One region of the Chryseobacterium sp. 'Rf worker isolate 10' genome, then DNA from elsewhere that is predicted to be linked to it. Evidence: riboswitches for the same ligand, from Rfam matches in the RefSeq annotation. Region 1 holds a riboswitch; each other region holds the start of a gene.

What was found. A riboswitch is a leader RNA that binds a small molecule or an ion and turns the genes downstream of it on or off. The one in region 1 is predicted to bind cobalamin.
Region 2: another riboswitch for cobalamin. It lies ahead of LKL37_RS21655 (acyl-CoA thioesterase); the one in region 1 lies ahead of prpB (methylisocitrate lyase).
Region 3: another riboswitch for cobalamin. It lies ahead of metE (5-methyltetrahydropteroyltriglutamate--homocysteine S-methyltransferase); the one in region 1 lies ahead of prpB (methylisocitrate lyase).
Region 4: another riboswitch for cobalamin. It lies ahead of LKL37_RS13660 (TonB-dependent receptor plug domain-containing protein); the one in region 1 lies ahead of prpB (methylisocitrate lyase).

What each region holds. Positions count from the first base shown of each region.
Region 1 covers NZ_JBOZOF010000001.1:41,728-47,716, reverse strand. The annotation lists gene LKL37_RS00205 (hypothetical protein) at 715-1,281, opposite strand; cobalamin riboswitch at 1,530-1,722, shown strand; gene prpB (methylisocitrate lyase) at 2,166-3,074, shown strand; gene prpC (bifunctional 2-methylcitrate synthase/citrate synthase) at 3,061-4,215, shown strand; gene LKL37_RS00190 (bifunctional 2-methylcitrate dehydratase/aconitate hydratase) at 4,249-5,700, shown strand; gene LKL37_RS00185 (CoA-acylating methylmalonate-semialdehyde dehydrogenase) at 5,762-5,989, shown strand, end outside.
Region 2 covers NZ_JBOZOF010000006.1:134,631-140,619, reverse strand. The annotation lists gene LKL37_RS21675 (PspC domain-containing protein) at 1-1,592, opposite strand, end outside; gene LKL37_RS21670 (PadR family transcriptional regulator) at 1,604-1,933, opposite strand; gene LKL37_RS21665 (XAC2610-related protein) at 2,470-3,168, shown strand; gene LKL37_RS21660 (HD domain-containing protein) at 3,170-3,760, shown strand; gene LKL37_RS21655 (acyl-CoA thioesterase) at 3,818-4,201, opposite strand; cobalamin riboswitch at 4,319-4,498, opposite strand; gene LKL37_RS21650 (hypothetical protein) at 4,533-5,333, opposite strand; gene LKL37_RS21645 (ATP-binding cassette domain-containing protein) at 5,364-5,989, opposite strand, start outside.
Region 3 covers NZ_JBOZOF010000001.1:953,137-959,125, reverse strand. The annotation lists gene LKL37_RS04180 (aldehyde dehydrogenase family protein) at 1-964, shown strand, start outside; gene LKL37_RS04175 (helix-turn-helix domain-containing protein) at 1,079-1,876, shown strand; gene metE (5-methyltetrahydropteroyltriglutamate--homocysteine S-methyltransferase) at 1,978-4,281, opposite strand; cobalamin riboswitch at 4,460-4,645, opposite strand; gene LKL37_RS04165 (Lrp/AsnC family transcriptional regulator) at 4,841-5,302, shown strand; gene LKL37_RS04160 (hypothetical protein) at 5,384-5,926, opposite strand.
Region 4 covers NZ_JBOZOF010000002.1:810,395-816,383, reverse strand. The annotation lists gene LKL37_RS13670 (CCA tRNA nucleotidyltransferase) at 1-232, shown strand, start outside; gene LKL37_RS13665 (YncE family protein) at 396-1,451, opposite strand; gene LKL37_RS13660 (TonB-dependent receptor plug domain-containing protein) at 1,472-3,298, opposite strand; cobalamin riboswitch at 3,332-3,508, opposite strand; gene LKL37_RS13655 (T9SS type A sorting domain-containing protein) at 3,645-4,958, opposite strand; gene LKL37_RS13650 (helix-turn-helix domain-containing protein) at 5,113-5,989, shown strand, end outside.

The DNA.
Region 1 (5,989 bases):
GTTTTATATCCTACCAAAAATTATTGATAAATCAATCTGGATAGAGCATCCCGATTTTAACCGGGACGGCAAAGGTTCGAATCCTTTCGCGCTCACATAAAGACTTACTATTTTTAGTAAGTCTTTTTTTGTTTTATATCCTACCAAAAATTATTGATAAATCAATCTGGATAGAGCATCCCGATTTTAACCGGGACGGCAAAGGTTCGAATCCTTTCGCGCTCACATAAAGACTTACTATTTTTAGTAAGTCTTTTTTTGTTTTATATCCTACCCAAAAATTATTGATAAATCACTCTGGATAGAGCATCCCGATTTTAACCGGGACGACAAAGGTTCGAATCCTTTCGCGCTCACATAAAGACTTACTATTTTTAGTAAGTCTTTTTTTGTTTTATATCCTACCAAAAATTATTGATAAATCAATCTGGATAGAGCATCCCGATTTTAACCGGGACGGCAAAGGTTCGAATCCTTTCGCGCTCACATAAAGACTTACTATTTTTAGTAAGTCTTTTTTTGTTTTATATCCTACCCAAAAATTATTGATAAATCACTCTGGATAGAGCATCCCGATTTTAACCGGGACGACAAAGGTTCGAATCCTTTCGCGCTCACAAAAACCTCACAATAAAAATTGTGAGGTTTTTTGTTTTTCATAGTTTTCACTCGTCAAAAATAAAACTCTAATACAATAGAGCTGTTAATCCAAGATTAATTATCTGTAAAGTATTGCCCAAACCATTGATCAAAACTTTCTTTATATTGAGCCTGAGCACTTTTAATAAGCAAATCAGGTTCTTCAATCTGGCTTAAGCCATAATCTCCTTTCATCCACGTCAAATATTTGCTTAAATCTTCGCTCTCTTCATAATCGTCTTCATCTTTATAAAAATAAACCTCATCGAAATCTACTGAAATTTCAGTGTCAAAAGTGAGTAAATGTAAAAGCTGTACCATATTTTCAGCAACAATATGGACACCTCCTTCATCTCCAAAAACCACAACAGGCATTTTATGTAAAGGTTGATCCGTTCCGTTATTCCAGATGGCATAGAATGAACCGGAACCATTGGCCTGAGCAAAAGGCAGCATGCTATTCAAAAATTTTTCGTCATCACTCCAGCTTTTCAATCCGGATTTACGATCAATTAAAACACCAAAACCTTGTGAATAATTTTCAAACGAGGAAATAGTATTCTGGAAATAGATCAGTTTTTCCAGCTCTACCGGAATTTCGCTCAAACCCAAGTTTTGTTTAAATTCTGCAATATCTACCATGATCAATTATATGTGATTAATAAAATTTATAAAATGAAAGAAGAACAGCAAATTTATTAACTATCTTTAATTTTCCGGTTATCTTTTATATTAAATTAATAACGCAAACAATCTGTTTTTCTTCTAAAACACACATCACAACTCAAGCATTTTCAATAGATTACATTAAAAAAACTATTGATTACATAAAATATCTTTTTCGTTATTATAAAATACTTATATTTACCACCAAGGAGTTCTTAAAACCTTCTTTATCAACCGAAACTGGTTACACTTAGCTGTGTATTAAAAGGGAATCGTGTGTAAATCACGAACTGTCGCGCAACTGTAAGTAACAAACAAAAAGTTTTTATCCATTGATATCCACTGTATATTTTTCATATGGGAAGGATGATAAAAACCGTTACAAGTCAGGAGACCTGCCTATTTCGTATTGACGATGCTTTCGCGATTTGAAGCTTACAGTCAGGTATGATGCGATATGGATATAGTGCGATAACTTTTTTATCAAACTGTGTTATTTTTTTGAGATGAATATGAGTGTACACTAGGTGCTTCTCATGATTTTATAGCTCATTCGTATCCCCTTTCCGTAATTTTTCTTTTTTCATAAAGCACCGCGAAGTTTACAAAGAACTTTTATTGGATTTAATCAAAGTAAAAAGTGATGGTGTACCAAAGCAATCTTAATTATTCGTGGAGTCACAACAGGTTTATTTTACAGACCCGGACAATCAGAATTTTTCAAAATTCTCAACACCTGCACGACTGTATGATTTCTCAATTCATTTCCCACCTTTTCTTTTTTATTCAAAAGCTAAGTCTTAACAGATCTTCTGCTTCTTCACTGATAAACAAATTTCAATTCAACAATACATATTAAAATGATCAAAAATGAAAACTGGAAGTCACCCGGCTTAAAATTTCGGGAGGCCATGGAAAAAGAAAATCCCCTCCAGATTGTGGGAGCCATCAATGCAAACCATGCATTACTGGCACAACAGGCTGGTTTTAATGCTATTTATCTTTCAGGAGGAGGGGTTGCGGCAGGGTCTTTAGGAATTCCTGATTTAGGAATTACCACTCTGGATGACGTACTCATCGATGTTCAGCGTATTACTAATATTTGTGATCTACCCCTTTTGGTAGATATTGATACAGGATTTGGGCCTTCTGCCTTCAATGTTGCCCGAACGATAAAATCATTAATTAAAGCAGGAGCAGCAGCCATTCACATTGAAGATCAGGTAGGTGCAAAACGCTGTGGGCACCGTCCCGGCAAAGAAATCGTAAGCAAGGAAGAAATGGTAGACCGACTTAAAGCTGCTGCAGATGCCCGCACCGATGAAAATTTTGTGATCGGAGCCAGAACAGACGCTTTTGCAAATGAAGGGCTGGAAAAAACATTAGAAAGAGCCATTGCCTATAAAGAAGCCGGTGCAGATTTCATTTTTGCCGAAGCAGTGCCTGATTTAAGCTTTTACCAAAAATTCGTTGATGCTGCCGGAATCCCAGTATTAGCCAACATCACGGAATTTGGGATGATCAACATGTACACTGTAGAAGAATTAAAAAATGCAGGTGTGGGACTTATCCTCTACCCTCTTTCCGCCTTCAGAGCCGCCAATAAAGCAGCGCAGAATGTATACCAGCATATCCGTAAAGACGGAACGCAAGCCCATGTTCTGGATACAATGCAGACCAGAGAAGAACTCTATCAAAGCATTGGCTACTATAATTATGAACAAAAATTAGATAACCTTTTTAAACAAAATACTTATGTCAACGAATAGCGAACCAACATTTAAGCCTAAAAAAAGTGTAGCACTTTCCGGGGTAACAGCAGGTAATACCGCTCTTTGCAGTGTAGGAAAAAGTGGAAATGATCTTCATTACAGAGGTTATGATATTCTGGATCTTGCAGAAAGAGCACAATTCGAAGAAGTAGCCTACCTGCTTATTTATGGTCAGCTGCCTACTGAAGCTCAGCTCAAAAACTATAAAGCAAAATTAAAATCACTGAGAGGGCTTCCCCACTCTGTAAGAAATATCTTAAAAAGCATTCCGGCAGCGGCGCATCCAATGGATGTGATGCGTTCAATGGTTTCAGCAATTGGAAGCATTCAGCCGGAAAAAGATGACCACAATGTAGCCGGTGCTAGAGATATTGCGGACAAATTACTGGCATCATTCAGTTCCGGACTTTTATACTGGTATCACTACACACACAATGGCAAAGAGATCAATGTAGAGACCGATGATGATACTATTGGCGGACATTTCCTTCACCTTTTACATGGTAAAAAAGCTCCGGATTCATGGGTAAAAGCAATGGAAATCTCTCTTAATCTGTATGCTGAACATGAGTTTAATGCTTCTACGTTTACGGCTCGTGTTATTGCCGGAACCTCATCAGATTTTTATTCATGTATCACTGGTGCTATCGGTGCTTTAAGAGGACCTAAACATGGTGGAGCCAATGAAGTTGCTTTTGAAATCCAAAGCCGTTACAATTCGCCCGATGAAGCAGAAGAAGATATCAGAAAACGTATTGCCAGCAAAGAAGTCATTATTGGATTCGGACATCCTGTTTATACTATATCAGATCCACGAAATGTAGTGATAAAAAAAGTAGCCAAAGAACTTTCCGAAGAAGCTGGAGATATGCTGCTGTACAATATTGCAGAAAGGCTGGAAACCGTCATGTGGGAAGAAAAGAAAATGTTCCCGAATCTGGACTGGTTCTCCGCAGTATCCTATCACCTGATGGGAGTTCCTACCCTGATGTTCACTCCATTATTTGTTATTTCAAGAGTTACCGGATGGAGTGCTCACATTATCGAACAAAGACAGGATGGGAAGATCATCCGCCCAAGTGCCAATTATACAGGTCCTGAAAATAAAGACTTCGTATCCATCGAAAACAGAAAATAAAAAATCAATTCATAATTAAACTAAAAAATAAAGATGTCATCACACATTTCAAACGAAAGACCGCAACCAGATCAGGTATTAACAGATATTGCAGATTATGTATTAAACTATGAAATCAAAAACGATTTAGCCTGGAAAACAGCGCACTATTGTTTATTAGACACGATCGGATGCGGATTAGAAGCGCTGACTTATCCTGCATGTACCAAACTTTTAGGACCTATCGTAAAAGGTACCGTAGTTCCGAACGGGGCTAAAGTTCCGGGGACTCAGTTTCAATTAGATCCTGTACAGGCTGCTTTCAACATTGGAGCCATTATCCGTTGGTTAGATTTCAATGATACTTGGTTGGCCGCTGAATGGGGACATCCTTCAGACAACCTGGGAGGAATTTTAGCTACAGCAGACTGGCTTTCAAGGACGAATATTGCAGAAGGAAAAGCTCCGTTAAAAATGAAACAGGTTCTGGAAGCGATGATCATGGCTCATGAAATACAGGGAGTTATTGCGTTGGAAAATTCATTCAATAAAGTAGGTTTAGACCATGTTTTATTGGTAAAACTAGCCTCTACAGCCGTTGTTGGAAAACTAATCGGTTTAACCCGTGATGAACTGATCAATGCCGTTTCATTAGCATTTGTTGACGGACAGTCTTTAAGAACCTACCGTCATGCTCCCAATACAGGAAGCCGCAAATCATGGGCTGCCGGAGACGCCACTTCAAGAGCTGTACGTCTGGCATTAATCGCCCAAACAGGCGAAATGGGCTATCCATCAGTATTAACGGCGAAGACATGGGGATTCTATGATGTATCTTTCAAAGGAAATGAATTCAAATTCCAGAGAGATTATGGTTCTTACGTTATGGAAAATGTTTTGTTTAAAATTTCATTCCCGGCGGAATTCCACTCTCAGACAGCTGTAGAAGCAGCCATGACTTTACACCATCAATTAAAAGAATCAGGAAAATCTGCTGAAGACATTAAGAAAATAACCATCCGAACCCATGAAGCCTGTATTCGTATCATTGATAAAAAAGGGCCGTTGAACAACCCTGCTGACCGTGACCACGCTATTCAGTATATGGTAGCAGTTCCATTGATTTTTGGAAGACTGACTGCTGCAGATTATGAAGATAATGTGGCATCAGATCCAAGAATTGACATCCTTCGTGATAAAATTGAATGTGTGGAAGACGTACAGTTTACCACAGATTATCATGATCCGGAAAAACGTTCCATTGCCAATGCTTTAACGGTAGAATTAAACGACGGAACTGTTTTGGAAGAAATTGTTGTGGAATATCCAATCGGCCACAAACGCAGAAGAGATGAAGGAATTCCTGAACTGATCAAAAAATACAAAGTAAACCTTGCCAGGATTTTCCCGGAAAAACAACATAGAATTGTATTAGAAAATTCTTTAGAATACGATACCCTTATTAATCTGGATGTCAACAAATTTGTTGACCTGCTGGTAATATAATCTAATTCAAAAGTTGAGAGTGGAAATTCACTCTCAGCTTTTCACTCTCAATCTAAAAATCATGTCACAAAAAGTAAAAATATTAATCAACGGAAATTTTATTGAAAGTAAAGCTGCAGAGCATCTTCCCGTAGAAAATCCTGCTACTCAGGAAGTTCTTGCAGAAGTTCCTTTAACGGAATTATCTGAAATAGATCAAGCCATAGACGCTGCTAAAGAAGCCTTCAAAACCTGGAAAGAAGTAGCCACCCCGGAAAGAGCCCGATTATTCTTGAAATACCAGCAGCTT
Region 2 (5,989 bases), on a different contig from region 1:
CCGTTTACAATGATACTGTCTTTATCATCCGAGTTGTATTCGATACTGGAACCGTTTACCGTGATTTTGTTTTTTTCAATTCTAACACCGTTGTGGTCTTCATCTCTGTCCTGATCTTCGTCATTGATGCCATCTCCGTCTAAATCTCCATCTATATGGATACCATCTTTTTTCATAGGGATAACAACTGTTTTCTGTGGAACTACAAGCTCATAATTCAGGCTGTAATCTCTGAATCTGTGATCATATGGATATTTGATGTAGTTTGGAAGCAATACTTTGTTGTTTACTATTTCCACAGGCACAGTCATCTGAATTGGGAAATTATATCCTTTTCCTTCTTTTTTGATGATCAGATAAGGTGTTTTAATATCTGGCTTTCTTGTTACATCTACTGAGATATAATCTTCTTCGTAAACAGATCTTTTATCAGAATAAATATCATTGTCGTAAGCTTTGAAATTTTGAGGAATATTGATCTGTTTTACATCTACATATACTGTATCTGAAGTCGTGTTGATGGCAACATTCTCTACATCTTCTTTGCTTCCTCTATAGATCATGTTTTTCTTAGCCATGCTGATTCCGAAGTAAGTTCCCAATCCGATCAGAAGAAGGAATAAACCTCCGATTACCCATCCGATATTTCTCAGTTTTGTTTTTGGAGAGAAGATCTTGATGCTTAATAAGCTGAAAAGGATTGCCGGAATTAAACTTCCGATTACCATCATGGCTGCCAATACTTTATCAAGTCCCTGATCATCCATGTAGAATCTGATTTCATTAGCTCCCGGGAAGTCTGTATCCATTGCGAAAAGACCAAATAATACAAATACTCCGATAATGCTTCCTACTGCCATCAATACGAAGAATCCTCCTACAATGTACTTGAATATATTCCAGATTCCACTTCCTGCATTATTGATGTAAGGCTTATTTTCGTTGTAGATTTCTCCGACCCTCTGAGTAGATTCATTGGCAAACTGCACCAATTTATTAGACTCATTCTTAAGATTGTCGAAGTTCATAGGCTTTCCCTGCATTTTCAGGAAATCTGCTGCTGTTTCAGCTTTTGGAAGTACGATCCAAAGGATTACATATAAAAGACCGATCAGTGAAGATGAGATGGCTGCTGTGAAAATTCCTAATACGAAGATTCCCAGCCAGATTGCTCTCATGGTAGTAATATCCATTCCTACATATTGAGCTAAACCTGCGCAGACCCCTGCTACTTTTTGTTTTTCCGGATCACGGAACAGTTGTTTTTTATCGGTATAGTTGGTTCCTGAATAGTTATTTCTGGCAGATGTTTTTTCAGAAAAATAAGCTTCTTCCTGTTCTTCGATTTTTTCAGGGCTTCCGATCTGTGCGATTACCTTTTCTACATCGGTATCGTTGATTACTTCACGTTTTCCTAAAGAATCTTTGAAAATCTCCACCATTCTTATTTCTATGTCATGCATTACTTCATCAGCCTCAGAAGCATCCAGAGAGCTTCTCAGAGCATTCAGGTAATCGCTGAGCTTTATATATGCGTGTTCTTCTATGGTAAAAGAAAAACCTGCGAGTCCTATTGAGAGTGTCTTGTTCATAGCTTTGTTTTTTAATTTTGTTGGGTGATTTGGTTTACTGAGGCTGTCAGCTCATTCCATGTATTTAGAAGTTCATCCAGGAAAAGTTTTCCTTTTTCTGTGATCTGATAATATTTTCTGGGTGGTCCTCCTGTAGATTCTTCCCATCTGTAAGAGAGAAACTCTCCGTTTTTAAGTCTTGTAAGAAGAGGGTAGAGGGTTCCTTCCACTACATCCAGTTTTCCTTTTTTCAGTTCGTCAATAAGATCAGAAACATACATTTCGCGATTATTGATGAGACTTAGAATACAGAATTCCAGAATTCCTTTTCGCATTTGCGCTTTGGTATTTTCGGTATTCATCTTTGATAAGTTTTGTTAATTAGTTATATTTTTAGAAAAATGCTCCTAGCTAGCTGAGCCTATTCTAATTTTACATTACAAAGATATGTAAATAAAATGGTATTATGCAATACAAAGTAGTGAAATTTTTAAAATAAATAACATAAAATACTGGTAATCAGTTCTATAATTTTATATGTGGATTTTTATGAAAATGAATTTGAGAGGAAAATGTCTAAAAAATCTCTACATTTTAAATAAAATTGGAAGAAATACGGAGCAAAAAATCATCATTATTAATTATTGCTTATTACCGATTACTTATTACTCATATTATAGCCCCGATAGCAGCGGTTACCCCACAGCGGTTTGGATTCTGGCAGGGAGCGAGGAGTATGAGCGTATAGCGGGAAACAGCTTCTCAGAAATAAATATTCTCTTATTTAAAGGATTTTAATTGTTTTAAATCTTCCAGATAATGAGTTTTGAATTTTGAGATCGGTGTTATGATTCGTATTTTTGTTAGGAAAAAAACACCTAAATCATTTACTATTACCATGAATTTATTCAATAAGTATAAGCATTTACCGGCTTTTGTTTTGCTGGGGCCTGCCTGTTTCGGACAATATCAGTTTGAGGTTAAAAACGCATCGAAGAGCTATGATGCAGTCATTCACGTGGATAATTGCTATGACGGCCGATGTAACGGAAAAGGAACTGTAGATTTGTTTGATCATAAAAACACAAAGGTGCAGACTTTTGTATCTGATGACCTGGTCCTGAATCTTAATGAAGGCGAAAAGCCAACGCAAGGGAAAATGTTTCAGCTAAAGAACGAAAACAGTCCTATAATCATTGATGACTTTAATTTTGACGGGACAGAAGATATAGCGGTAAGAAATGGTAATATGGGGAATTATAGCTCTGCTTCTTATGATGTATATGTATTCAACAGCACGAGAATGGCATTTGTGAAGAGTAAGGAGCTTACGGATCTTGCTTCCAGCTCTTTTGATATTTTTGAGGTTGATGCCAAGCGAAAACGTCTCATAGCCTATGGAAAATCTGGCTGCTGTGATATTTTTACAACGGAATATGCTGTAATTCCGAATAAAGGACTTGATAAAGTTCTGGAAAAAGAAGAAGATATGACGGTAGAAGGTCGCGTAAAGGTGATTACAAAAGAGAAGATTAATAATAAATGGGTAACCAAAACCAAGGTATATCCATCAGAACAATACAATAGAGAAAAGTAAAATGAAAATTCAGAAAGAAATAGATTTTATCCTGGCAGTGGATGCTTTGAAAAATGTACAGAGAAGAAATTATAATGCAGATGACTCCCGAAGAGAGAACACAGCAGAACATTCCTGGCAGATTATTATTCTGGCTCAGATCCTTTATCCATATGCTAAAAACCGCGCAGATATTGATTTATTAAGAGTGATAAGAATGCTCTCTATCCACGATCTTGTAGAAATAGAAGCCGGAGATACTTTTATTTTTGATGAAAAAGCAATGGTAGGAAAGTTTGAAAGAGAAAAGGCATCTGCTCAAAAGATTTTCGGAATTCTTGATGAGCCTTTACGTACAGAATTCTTTAATCTATGGCTTGAATTTGAAGATGAGAAAACGCCAGATGCTATTTTTGCATGTGGAATTGATAGAATAATGCCGTTTATCTTAAATTCCCACACTTCAGGAAAAAGCTGGACGGAAGCGGGAGTGACAGAAAAGCAAATCCGAAATATGCTTGAAAATGCGATCAGTAGAGCATCGGACGAAATGGGAGAGGCTTTTGAACTTTTATTGAGCCAAAGTCTGGAAACAGAAAAAGTGGTAAAATAGCTTTGATAAGAATACAATAAGAATCGGGCGGCCTCTGGCCGCCCGATTCTTTATTACTTATAGTATCTGGATTGGTTTCTTGAATTCGTCAATCGCTACAAAAGTAAAATCACCTACAATGGCTTTTTCTCTTTCGTAGGAATACATTTGCTCGGTATAGATCTCAACGTTTACTTTCATACTGGTTTTTCCCACGTAGGAAACTTTCCCGATTAGCTCCACAATGGTTCCGGCAGGAATAGGTTTCTTGAAATCTATCTTGTCACTGCTTACTGTTACCACTCTTTTTCTTGCAAATCGGGTAGCAGTAATAAAAGCTACTTCGTCCATCAGCTGCATAGCCGTACCACCAAAAAGGGTATCGTAATGATTGGTTGTGTTAGGGAAAACCGCTTTAAAGATACTGGTTTCGGATGCTTTAATTCTTTCTTCTGTAGTCATATATCATTATTAATTAAAGCGAAATGAAAACGATATTAAAACAACAGAACAATAACAGGAATCAAGAGAATCCCTGAAACAATCCATCAGATCAATACAACTTCAAATCGCGAAAGTTACTTGTTTAAGAAATAGGCAGGTCTCCTGACTTGTAACATCTTTTATCTCCTTCCCATGCCTCGCACAGTGGATCTTTGATAAAGATTACAGTTACTTACAGTTGCGCGACAGTCCGTGATTTTCACACGGTTCCCTTTTAATCTGCAGTGATGCAGAACCAATTTCTATGATGAATAAGCGTTAAAACTTTTCGGGGGCAAAAATAATGAATTTATTCCGGATTATGGTAAATAATCTGGCTGATTACTCTTCCTTTCTTGATGGTCCACAGCGTAGTATATCTGTTTTCTCCTGAACCGTTGATCATATAAAGAAAAATATTGTCGTTATCCAGGGAGGTTACGCCTACATTCTCAAAATCCATGGTAGGCTGGAACATATTTTTGATGGCCTCTCTTACAAAAACAGACCCTCTTCCGGGCTGCTGTACCCTGATGGATTTGATTTCAGTCATCCCTTCGGGAAGATCATTCCCGATTCCCCATGGTTTTACTTTATCAATGGTAAGCAGTTTCCCTTCTGCATCTTTTTCCTTTTTACGGTATCCCGCGTTGGAAGGGTAAACATCAATGACTACTTTGCTTCTTTGAGCAGTAGGAATTTTGGGGTCAGAATTATCTGTGAAAATAAGTGATCTTCCGTTTTTAGATTTGGAAGGAGTATAGGCCGGAAGCTGATCAATATAGGCGATACGTTCTTTATTCACCATTCCTTCTTTATCAAGAGTTTCATAACGTACAAAAGGTTTATCATCATCCTGTTTTTCGGGATATTTGATCCAGATCCACTCTGTTTCTCCGGGAGCAGGCTTTACATAAACAAATACATCACCTTTACGCATACGGATCTTGTCTACAATTTTTCTGTAGTTGTCCTTATGAACCCGTACATTGGCATATCCTTCTTCAGCCTTTACAACTCCGAAAGGAACTTTATTCTGCCCTTTTACAAAAGCTATAGATAGAATACTGAAAGCAGATAAATAGAATGCTTTGTTTATGAAAGTCATCATGAAAATTTTTTAATCCTTCAAATATATAAATTAAATGCTTTTCGGAAGATAATTATAGCGCTGCAGTTCACTTAAATCTTGTATTTGTTTCAGATGACCGCCAGAAAGCAGATATATAGAGTCAGAAATATCCAGAACATCTTTAAAGTTATGATCAGAAATAATAAATCCTTTATGAGATGATTGCTGACGGATATTTTTCTTTAATTCTTCAGTAACTTTTGGAGAAAGACTGTGAAATGGCTCGTCCAATAAAATAAAGTCTGCTTCAGAATAAATGACCATAAGAGTTTCAATAATTCTCTGTTCACCTTTGGAAAGGGTTTTAGGTTTTTGATCAAGGAAAGGTCTTACAAATTCTGAAGTAAAAAGCAACTCAGTATTTTTTTGATTACAAAAAAGAGGAATCAGATTTTTGATTTTTATATATTTGGGTAAAAAAAGATCCTGTGATAAGTAGGCAATTCTGTTTTTTCTATCGGATATGCCTTTCAGAATTTTATTATCATATTTTATAAACTGAGTATCACCATATTCTATTCCAAAGATAATTTTTAGCAGGGTTGATTTTCCGCTTCCATTTCTGCCAAGTAATCCCATGATTTGTCCTGTTTCACATCCTATATAGATATCCTGCAGAATTTTTCTTTCACTAA
Region 3 (5,989 bases), 910 kb from region 1:
CATCTGTAATAAGCTTGCCACTGCTATTGCTGCCGGATGTACAGCCGTTATCAAACCAAGTGAAATGAGTGCCGTGCAAACTCAGCTGCTCACGGAATGTTTTCATGAAGCAGGTTTACCAGAAGGAGTATTCAATATTGTAAACGGATTGGGAAATGTAGTTGGGGCTGAAATTACACAGCATCCGGATATCGCAAAAATATCTTTCACAGGATCTACAATAACTGGAAAAGCGATTGCAAAAGGAGCTGTAGACACGATGAAAAGAGTAACCTTAGAACTTGGCGGAAAGTCTCCTAATATTATCCTTGAAGATGCCAATCTTGATCAAGCAATTCCTATGGCGGTTTTCGGAGCTTATATGAATAATGGACAGGCATGTATTGCTCCTACCCGTCTGCTTGTTCCTCAAAACAGATTGGATGAAGTGAATGAGCTGGCTAAAAAAGCCGCTGAACAGGTAAAAGTAGGAAATCCTAATGAAGAAGATACTCTTGTAGGACCTATGGTAAGTGCAAAACAGTTTGAAAGAGTACAAAGTTATATCCGACTGGGACAAGAAGAAGGAGCCGTTCTGCTTGCAGGTGGTGAAGGAAAACCGGAAGGTCTTGAAAGCGGTAATTTTGTAAAGGCAACCATCTTTACCAATGTTCGCAATGATATGCGCATTGCTCAGGAGGAAATTTTCGGGCCTGTGCTTTCTATCATTCCTTATGCCAATGAAGAAGAAGCAATTTCTATTGCTAATGACACAACTTACGGTCTGGCAGCCTATATCAGCTCTGCCGATAAAGAACATGCAGAACGTGTAGCTGCACAGATTGATGCCGGAAGAATCTGTATTAATGGATTTGCGCATGATCCTTATGCTCCTTTTGGTGGATTTAAACAAAGTGGTATCGGACGTGAGTTTGGTACATTCGGGTTGGAAGCCTATCTGGAGCCCAAAGCCATCCTTGCCTAATATTATATTCCTCAAAGTCCATGAATATTGGGCTTTGGGGAATTTAAATATATAATCATAAAAAAAGTTTTGTAAGTTTGAATAAGAATCTATCAAGAAATACCCGTCTGAAAGATGAGCGACAATAAAATTCCTTTCCCTATTAATTACTCCTGTTACTTCTCAGAATTCAGAGAAGGAGAACAGTTTGCCCAGATACATAGCCTTGGGCTGGTTCTTTCCGGAGAGATGGAACTGAACGACGGTATTACGAAAACGATATTCAAAGAAGGCGAACTCTATTCCGCAAGGAAAAACAGCTTATTGAAATTTGCAAAATATCCTCCTAAAAATGGTGAAATAAGAACCGTATCCATCTATTTTGATGATGCAATGCTTCATGATTTCAGCCGTGAATACGGGTATCAGGCAGAAAAGAAAGATCATGTTCCCGCCTATATAAAACCAGAGCAAAAAGCATTGACTTCTTTCATGTATTCATTATTAGCCTATGAAGATCTTTCTGCTTCTGAAGAGATACTGCGTCTCAAACAAAAAGAAGCTTTACTGCTACTGCTGAACTATGATCCGGGTCTTAAGGATATTTTATTTGATTTTTCTGAGCCTTTTAAAATAGATATTGAAGCTTTTATGAATAAGAATTTTCATTTCAACGTTAATGTTGAGCGTTTCGCTTATTTAACGGGAAGAAGTTTGTCTGCATTTAAAAGAGATTTTCAAAAGATCTTTGGTATACCGCCAAGACAGTGGCTCCAGCTTCGAAGGCTGAAAGAAGCTCATTTTCTGCTTACTCAAAAAGGAAGATCCGTTTCTGACATTTATCTGGATCTGGGATTTGAAAATTTATCCCATTTCTCCTTTGCATTTAAAAAACAGTTTGGTTATCCTCCAAGCACATTGCAGGCAAAATAATTCAATATTTCATCAATGTTTTAAAGGATTACCATAATAAATCGTGCCATGAATATCATGGCACGATCCGGGTGATTGTATCTAATTATTTCTAAAGTTTTCTAAAGTGCATATTCTACGGAAGCTTCTTTAGCAGCTGCTACCATTGCTATTAAAGCTTTTTCGGTTTCATCCCAGTGTCTTGTTTTCAGTCCGCAGTCTGGGTTTACCCAAAGTTGATTGGCAGGAATCACATTCTGGGCCTTTCTCAGCAGTTCGATCATTTCTTCTTTTGACGGAACTCTTGGTGAGTGAATGTCATATACTCCGGGACCAATTTCATTTGGATATTTAAAATCGGCAAAAGCATTCAGCAGTTCCATCTGAGAGCGGGAGCATTCTATGGTAATCACGTCCGCATCCATGTCAGCAATGTTTTCAATAATATCATTGAATTCTGAATAACACATATGCGTATGGATTTGGGTCGCATCTTCTACTCCACTTGCTGAAATTCTAAAGGCTTCTACAGCCCATTTCAGATAATTCTGCCAGTCTGTTTTTCTTAACGGAAGTCCTTCTCTGATAGCAGGTTCGTCAATCTGAATAATCCTGATCCCAGCTTTTTCCAGATCCACAACTTCATCACGGATCGCCAAAGCAATTTGTTTACACGTTTCGGAACGAGGCTGATCATCACGTACAAAAGACCACTGTAAGATGGTAACCGGACCTGTAAGCATTCCTTTTACCCATTTTTCAGTCTGGGATTGTGCATATTGAGACCAGTAAACTGTCATAGGAGTCGGGCGGGAAACATCACCAAAGATTACAGGAGGTTTTACACAACGGCTTCCGTAGCTTTGTACCCATCCGTTTTTGGTGAATACAAATCCTTCCAGCTGTTCTCCGAAGTATTCTACCATGTCGTTACGCTCAAATTCCCCGTGAACCAGTACATCTATACCGATTTCTTCCTGCCAGCGGATTGTTCTCTGAGTTTCTTCTTTCAGTAAAGTATCATATTGCTCTGCCGTAAGCTCTCCTTTTTTGAATTGGGCTCTCCAGCTTCTTACCTCTATTGTCTGCGGGAATGATCCGATGGTGGTAGTTGGGAATAAAGGAAGCTGCAATACTTCCTGCTGTTCTTCTTTTCGGATTTTGAAGGTATTTATTCTCTGAGCATCCTTTTCAGTAACAGCATTGGCTCTTTGTTTCACCTGATCATTATGAATAAGAGAAGAAGTTCTTCTGTTCTCAATAGCTCTTTTATTTTCTTCGAATGCTTCAAGAACCTGTTCATTTTCTGTTCCTGTTGCCAGTTCTTTAAGGGTTACCACTTCCGCTACTTTTTGTTTGGCAAAAGCCAGCCAGTTTTTGATTTCAGGATTAAGACTAGTTTCAAAATCCAGATCACACGGTGAATGAAGCAATGAACATGATGGTGCAATGAAAATTCTTTCAGATCCTAATTTCTCAACTGCTTTTCTGATGAAAGACAGCGATTTTTCATAATCATTTTTCCAGATATTTCTGCCGTCAATTACCCCTAATGAAAGACTTAAGCTTTCCGGGATAACATTCAGGATATCATCCAGCTGTTCAGGATTTCTAACCAAGTCAATATGTAGTGTGTTCACCGGAAGTGAAGTGGCAAGCGATGTATTATCTTTTAATCCGTCAAAATAAGTAGCAACGATAAATTTCAGTTTTGGGAAACGTTTTCTTATTTCAGCATATACAGAAAGATAGATTTCTTTTGCTTTCTCTGTTAAATCCAATGCCAGAAAAGGTTCATCAAACTGAATCCATTCAGCACCCTGCTCCTGAAGTTTGGTTAAAATTTCTATGTACACAGGAAGAAGATTTCCGGCAAGATCTAACTTATCAAATCCTTCTTCTTTTTCTTTTCCTAATAGCAGATAAGTAACCAGACCGATAATAACAGGTTTAGCATTGATCCCAGCCTGCTTTGCTCCGGCAAATTCATTGAAAATTTTGTCTGAGCTTAGTTTAAATTGTTGGTTTTTATAAAATTCCGGAACGATATAGTGATAGTTGGTATCGAACCATTTGGTCATTTCCATTGCTGTGATATCCAGTCCATCTTTCTGATATCCTCTTGCCATGGCAAAGTAAAGATCCAGCTCAGAATTGTTTTTTTTAAGCACTACTTCATGATAACGAGTCGGGATTGCTCCTACCACAAGGCTCATATCCAATACCTGATCATAATAGGAAAAATCATTACACGGGATAAGGTCTATTCCTGCTTCCTTCTGGATATTCCAGTTTTGATTACAGATATTTCTACCTGTGTTCAGAAGTTCTTCCAAAAGGATTTTACCTGACCAATACTGCTCGCAGGCTTTTTTGAGTTCTCTTTTGCTACCAATACGCGGATAGCCCAGAATGTGAGTTTGCATTTTTTTAAACTTTTTAATTAAACTTAATATTAAAGCCCTTTAAAATGCTTCTGCATGTTTTAACGGATAAAAATTTCAGGAAATAATGACATAGCGAACAATGCAGTTTCCCTTTGAGAGAAAATACATGAATCCGATATATCATCTGTATGACCCAAAAGCTTCAGACCGCGAAAGCATTGTCAATTCAGTAAAGGCAGGTCTCCTGACTTGTAACAGTTTCCGTCATCCTTCCCGCTTTTGGCAGTGGATCTGCAAGGACAGAAACCTTTGATGTGTTACTTACAGTTGCGCGACAGCTCGTGATTTTCACACGATTCCCTATTAATCTACCTTAAGTAAAACCTTTCCTGTTTGATGAAGTATCTATAAAGAACTGTACTTTTACCTTTAACAATTGCTTTGAGTAAAAGTTTTTAATTTTGTGTAAAATTAACAATACAGAATAAAGATACAATTAAAAAGAAATAATTAAGCAAATTAAACTTTTGAAAACAAAAATAAAAGAATATAATTCTTTACATTTGACTGTTTTAATTATTTAAAAGAATAATATTCTGTGGAACAACTCGATGATAAGGACTTACAGCTGCTCAGGCTGCTCCAGAAAAATGCAAAACTGACCGTTAAAGAATTGGCAAAGGAAGTGAACCTCTCTACTTCACCTGTTTTTGAAAGGGTGAAAAGACTGGAACAGGACGGATTTGTTAAAAGATATGCCGCAGTTCTTGATGCTGAAAAACTGAACCGGGGATTTACGGTTTTCTGCCAGATTAAACTGAAAATTCACGACAGATCTGTGGGTTATGATTTTGTAAAAGAAATTTTAGAAATTGAAGAAGTTGCTGAATGTTACAATATTTCCGGTGATTTTGATTTTCTTCTGAAAGTTCAGGTAAGAGATATGAAACATTACCAGGATTTTGTTTTCAATAAGCTTGGATCCGTAGATTCAATCGGGAGTACACACAGTACTTTTGTGATGGCTGAAGTGAAAAATAATCATGGATTAACGATATAGCTTTTTAAAGCTGATCCATTTATACTAAAAAATCCGCCAAATATTGGCGGATTTTTTAATATTTTGAAGTTTTTCCAGCAATTAATTGGCAGCCGGATCAACAAGTTCTGTAGTTAAGCCGAGTGATTTCAACAGGTTTTTACTATCAAAAAGCAAAGTCGCATAATGTTTCCCTTTCTTAAAAACCAGCTTTGAGCCTCCTGGAAACTCACTGCCTGAAGCTAATTTCTGTGTTTTTGCATTGTATTTACTGAACTTGGTTTTACTATCCTGCAATGTACTTTTATTCAGGATAAGGCCAAAAGGCAATCCCTCTACCACTAAAGGTTTATTGTCTGAAGTTGAAAAAAACATCTCATTAACAGCATTGTCTTTCTCCAAACTGCAATAAAGCTCCAATCCTGTTTTTGTAGGCCATTTCGCATATTTTTCTTCATTGGCATCTTCATAAAAAACGGTTTTCACATTCAGTGCTTTTGAGATCTTATCAGTAGTCTGCGGGAAAACAAATTCTGAGTTTTTATCTAATAAGGAATTTAAAGTGGCTGTTTTCTGTGAAAATATGGTTGAGCTTACTACCAGAAAAAAAATAGTTACCATAAAAGTAAATCGTTTCGTCTGCATGGCAAATTGTATAATTTTAATGATTTGATGGCTAAAGGTATTAAAATTATACAATTTGCCAAT
Region 4 (5,989 bases), on a different contig from region 1:
TGTAGCAGTAAAGATCAAAGAAGTGGAAGAAAAAGATCAGGTAAGAAACTTCCAGCCTCCTATTACCGGAGAAGAGATTATGGAAATGTTCAATCTTAAACCAGGCCGTGAAATTGGTATTCTGAAAGAGAAAGTAAAAGAAGCCATTCTTGAAGGTGAAATTCCTAATGAAAAGGAAGAAGCTACAAAGTTTGTGATTGCTGAAGCAGAGAAATTAGGATTAACAATCTGATTCAACAAATAAATAATACAAAAGCCCGGCGGGATGTTCCATCCCGCCGGGCTTTTTCTATACCACCTATAAAAACAAAGCCGGCCGGCTTCAAAAGAAACCGACCGGAAAAAAACACAAATGATGAAAAAATAAAAAATTATATTTTTAGAAGTATAAATTATTACGGGTTTAAGAAAGTTCCGTTAGCACCAAGACCTCCTGTTTTAACAGATCCTATTTTGCTGCCGTTAGTGGCTGAATATATTACCATTTCGCTTTCTGCTGTAAATTGCTTAACATCTGATGCAAAGATTCTTCCATCAATAACGTTAAATCCATAAAGCGTAAAATAAGGACCACCATCTGCAGCTGTTAATAATGGAGTTGTAGGAATTGTAGGTGTAGCTAAACTTGTTGTATACACTTTATTTCCAGCGCTGAAATAGATTTTATCGTTATCAATCTGAAGATTTGTAGCACTTGGAATTCCTGTCAGTGTAACTACCGGTGTCATTGCTCCTGTACTTGAAATCTTATAGATATAAGAATCTGCAGCTGTAGAAGAAACTGTGTAAACATTAGATTTGTATGAAATAGTACTGTTAATCTTACCATTCGGAACAGAAATTTCAGTTTTGCTGTCATTAGAAGTATTGATATAAGTAATCATATTTCCGAATCCTGATGTAGCATTCTGTACAAAAACATTTCCACCTGCTTCTACTGTTTTATCAGCCCCACCTGTCATAGTGATTTTGCTTACAAATGAATAGTCAGAAGCTTTATATTTCGTTACACTTGTTGCATTCGTGGAGAAATTCAGGTTGGCAACATAGATAAAGTCGTTCGCAAAAGTAATTCCTCTTGGGTTATCAATCTGGTCAGTAATTACAGCTAATCTTTTGAATGTAAAACGGTCTACGACAACAATTTTGTTTGAGTTGTTGATGACAAGATAAGCCTTGTTTCCGTTAAGACCAATAGTCTGAAGAACGTCACCAAGGATCTCTTTATTGTTGTTATATCCATATATATCGTCCTGCTTCATGCTTAAATCTCTTGTCAGGAATGTTACTTTTGCACCCTGACTATTGAAGTTACCTTCATTAGCAATAAAATATCCATTCTGGTAAGTGATCGGAGAGATTTCAAAATCCTGAGAATCACTTGTACATGAAGAAATGTTAAACAATAACATTACTGCAAATAGGACAGTTAAAAGTTTAGTTATTTTCATAATTTATTCAATTTTAATTTTTAAAAATTTATTGCTGCATACACGCTATAATTTCTTTTGGGTAAAGGATAAAAAGAAACTGTTTTATAGTAAGTATCCGTAAGATTATTCACTTTAAACCCTAGGGTATATTTTTTTGCCAACGTTGCAGAAACACCCATATTTAAAAGAAAATAAGGATCTATTGCATCTGATCTCTTTTCATCACTTGTGGTATAGGTAACCCCATTCAACAGTGCCTGAGCAAAAAATTTAAAGAAGCCATATTCATAATCTACATTCACATTTCCTCTGTGCATAGGAACGTAAGGTCTCTGCATCTTCGTTTCTTTGTCAATAGATTTTGCGTAGTAATACCCTGCATTCGCACGGATTTTATGATTTCCCAGCTGCTTGCTGAAAGACAACTGAGATTCTAGTCCGTAAGATTCTGATTTATTGACATTGAATGCCTGCCAGTAGCCTAAAGCAGTCGGAAGCCATACAATAAGATCGGTCACATTCATATAGTAAGGAGACAAGGTAAGTCTGAAATCTCCCACTTTAAATTCGTTCGTCATATCAACCTGCGTAGAAGTTTCCGGTCTCAGATCTTTATTTCCTCCCGGTTCATAATAAATATCATTGAAGGACGGATATCTGAAGTTTTTTGAAACATTAACGCTTACATCATACCATTTTGCAGCGCTCCATTTTCCAGAGAATGAGTACATAAACGGTGATTTCACATCTTCTACAAAATCTTTCTTGAATCCACCTTCAAAACGCAGGTCTTTCGTCGCAAAATACCTCAACAATCCTGATATTGAGCCAACATTTCTGCTGACACTGGATATTCCGCTTTGGTATCCTTCTCCTTTATTGACCTGAAATTCTCCGATGATATTAAAATTCCATTTTGAATTCAGGAAATAATTGAAATCATTTTTAAAGATATAATTCTTACCGGTTCCTCCGCTTGATTTAGGCTGGCTTAACGAGCCAAAATACTGGAAATTTTCTTCCGTATAAGCTGCTTTAAGGGAATTACTGAACTTCGCTTTGTTCCAGTCCCAGGAAAGAAGGCTTCTTACACTTTGAGTCTTATATTTCGTTTTTGTTCCTGTTTCTTCATACACGGGATAGTGCTGTGAAGAATCAAAAAACTGGCTTTGCCACGAAATTTTATGATCATTTGTTATTTTATAGGATGTTCCTACATTGAACGTTGTATTGTAATAATTTCCGTTTCTGTTGATGTAATTCAGATCACTTACTTCATAATTATTTTCACTTACAGAATAATTTCCTGAAGCTTTAAAACTGAACTTATCATTGCTGTAAGAACCTTTTACAAAATTATTATAGGTATTAAATGAAGCGACTTCTGAAAATAAGGAACCGTGGAACCCTTTATTAAAATCAAGGGTATTATTCAGGTGGATACTTCCCCCGATAGCACCGCTTCCATAGATTACACTTCCTCCACCAGCTTTTATTCCAATCTGATCGTAGCCAAACAAAGCAATATTATTGATATCTCCCTGCCCCAAAAAATTGGAGTTGATATTAATTCCGTTCCACACAAAAGCAGTCTGCTGCGCGGTAGTTCCTCTGAAAGATGGTGAAGAAACAGCACCACGGCCATTTTCTTTAATATAGACCTGTGACTGAAATCTTAGGAGCTCTGAAAGATTGCTGGAGTTTTTCTCGGCATCTTCTGCCGAAATTGTTTTTACGGGATGAAAAAGCTTCACCCTGTTCATCTGATTGTCGAAGACAAAAATAGTATCTATAGCTTTCTCTTGTCCAAAAAGAAAACAGCCATATGATGAAAAAAGCAGTACTAAAGATCTTTTTATATCCATACTTTTTTACTTTTCCTCCGAAAGCAATAGGTTTTTATAATTATAATCCTGGCAGGTCTCCTGACTTTCGCATTCTGCTCCTTCCCGTTTTAAACAGTGGTTTTTTGCAGAAACTTTTATTGCGATTTACAGTTGCGGGGACAGTCCGGGAGTTACACCCGATTCCCTTTTCATTCCAAAATACTGGAAACCAAAATTTTTGCAAAGATAGTTTTTTATATGTATTCGCCAAAAAACCAGCCTACGCTTAAAAAAACCTATCTTTTTAATTCAGCAGATAAAAAAGAACAGCCGCTTTCAATATTGAAAACGGCCATTCATCCCACTACTTTACTATTTATATATGTTATTTTTTAATAAACTTATAGTTCTCCTGCTTTCCTCCTTTCACAGAATATTGCAGAATATAATCTCCTTTTGACAAGGATGAAACATCAATCTGCCCTTCTACAGTATTGAATGTTTTCACCCTTTGTCCAACCAAATTATAAACTTCAGCTTTCTCTATTCTTCCTGTTCCTTTAAAATATAATATATCAGCTACCGGATTAGGATAAATACCGATATTATCTTTCTCTTTTACAGCATCGTTCACTGATAAAAACGCTGTAATATCCAGATAGAAAGCGATCATTTGACCTGAGGCATTCGTCCCTGTTCCGGCAATTTTCTTTCCGTCTTGTGAAATGGCCAAAGGAAGCCCCATTGTTACTCCATTGGTTGCAATTCCTAAGGATACGGCATAATCATTCAGATTAATCCTTCCGGTAGATGAATTCCAGATAAAGCCTTCTCCCGACATAGGAGGAGCTCCGAATGCTCTGTAAAATCCAATCACCGTTTTCCCGTCCGCCGAAATTCCTGTTGCTCCTCCTTTGAAACTGAACGAAGCATTAGGATGCGTTATATAAGTAAGTCCACTCACAGCATTCCATACATAGGGATTAGGATTTGCTGCTCCTATGATGGTATTTCCGTCTGCAGAAATTCCGCCTGCTTCTCCTACATTATTTCCGTTATTATCTGTGATAAAACTTTCTACTCCGTCCTGCCATTTTGCACCGCTTCTGATACCTGTCGGTTCATCCTGCCAACCCACAATTACTGTTCCTGCCGCATTGATGGCATTGGCTCTGGAACTGCGTCCGGGAACCATACTTCCCAAATCTACCATTCCGCTGGCTTCATCCCATTTTACAGCGTGTGCATTTGCTGCGGTAAGAAAGCCCAGACCTACAATAGTATTTCCATTGGTAGTCATTCCCCAGGTAGAACTTACACTTCCGTCCCATCCGGTAGGAACAAGCCCGCCTCTGTTTACCCAGGTAGAACTTGCTACATCATAAGTTGATATTTCATTGAATCCCGTTGCTGCATTGGTAACGGAAGAAGAGATTTTGGTTCCGTCATTCGAAACAATTGTTCTTCCGGAAGCCGGATATCCATTTGATATTGAACCTATCTGTACAAGTCCTCCGGCAGCATCCCATTTGTAAACTCCTCCGGCACTTGTATGCATACTTACCACTCCATTATCCGAAACTGCTCCTACATTATAATTTCCTAAACCTATTACAGTAAGCTGAGCTTCCGCAAAACTAAAATTCAGGAAAAAATAAGCGGTCAATATTTTCATTGACATTCTGTAAAAATTTTTCATATTTTATTATATTTAGCGTTTCGAATTGGTGAAAACAATATTAATACAATATTCACCCTGCTAAAAGAAATAGACTTTCATAATTCGTGAATTTCAAAAGAATTTAATTTTTAAAACACTAATAAACAATAACATAAGAATAAACGTTTTGAATATGGATTTTACCGGAACTATTCAAAAAAACACAAAAAACAAATTATTTACTTATCAATTATTTCACCATAACAGAAGAATCCTACTGTTTGTTTTCATTTTCGGCTCTCTTTTTATCAGTGGGCAGTCTGGCCCGGACTTTACTATTTTAGCCGATAAGGCATTTCTGAAACTCTATCAGAACTCTGATGAATGTATAAGTTATACTCAGGGAATTCTCGTGAGTGATCAGAATACGGAACATAAAATGGTTCTCCAAAACATCATTTCACAAGCCTATGCCATGAAGGGTGATTATGTACAATCAGTGAATATTTTTGCTCAAAATGAAGATACTGATCAGAAAACCGGACTTTCTTATTTCATGCAGATATTCAGTGGTTATAATCTTGCGGATCAATATCAAAACTTAGGTTTGTATAATCAGTCCAAAAGAATCATCAGTAATCTTCTATCTGATCAGAAACTTCTTAAAAGCACTGATCCGGCTTTGAGAATTACCACTGCAAAATTGTACCAACTTCAGGCTTTGAATTCAGGGATCAACAGAGATTATCCTACAGCATTACAAAATCTGGATAAAAGCAATCAATACCTCAGCGATCATAATGAAGAGAACAAAATTTTAAAAATAGAAAACAAAATTTTCCGGGCTTCTTATCTGTTGAAACAAAATAAACTAACGGAATATAAAACACTTATAGACAATATCATTTCAGATCTTGAACATTGGAAAAGCAAACCTTTTCTTCTAGGATTGGCTTACGAAAATATTTCCCAATATTATTTTCTGAAACAGGATTATACAACAGCCATTGAAAAGCTGGAAACCGGACTTACATTAGTTGAAAACCTGCCTTTTAACAATTTAAAAATTA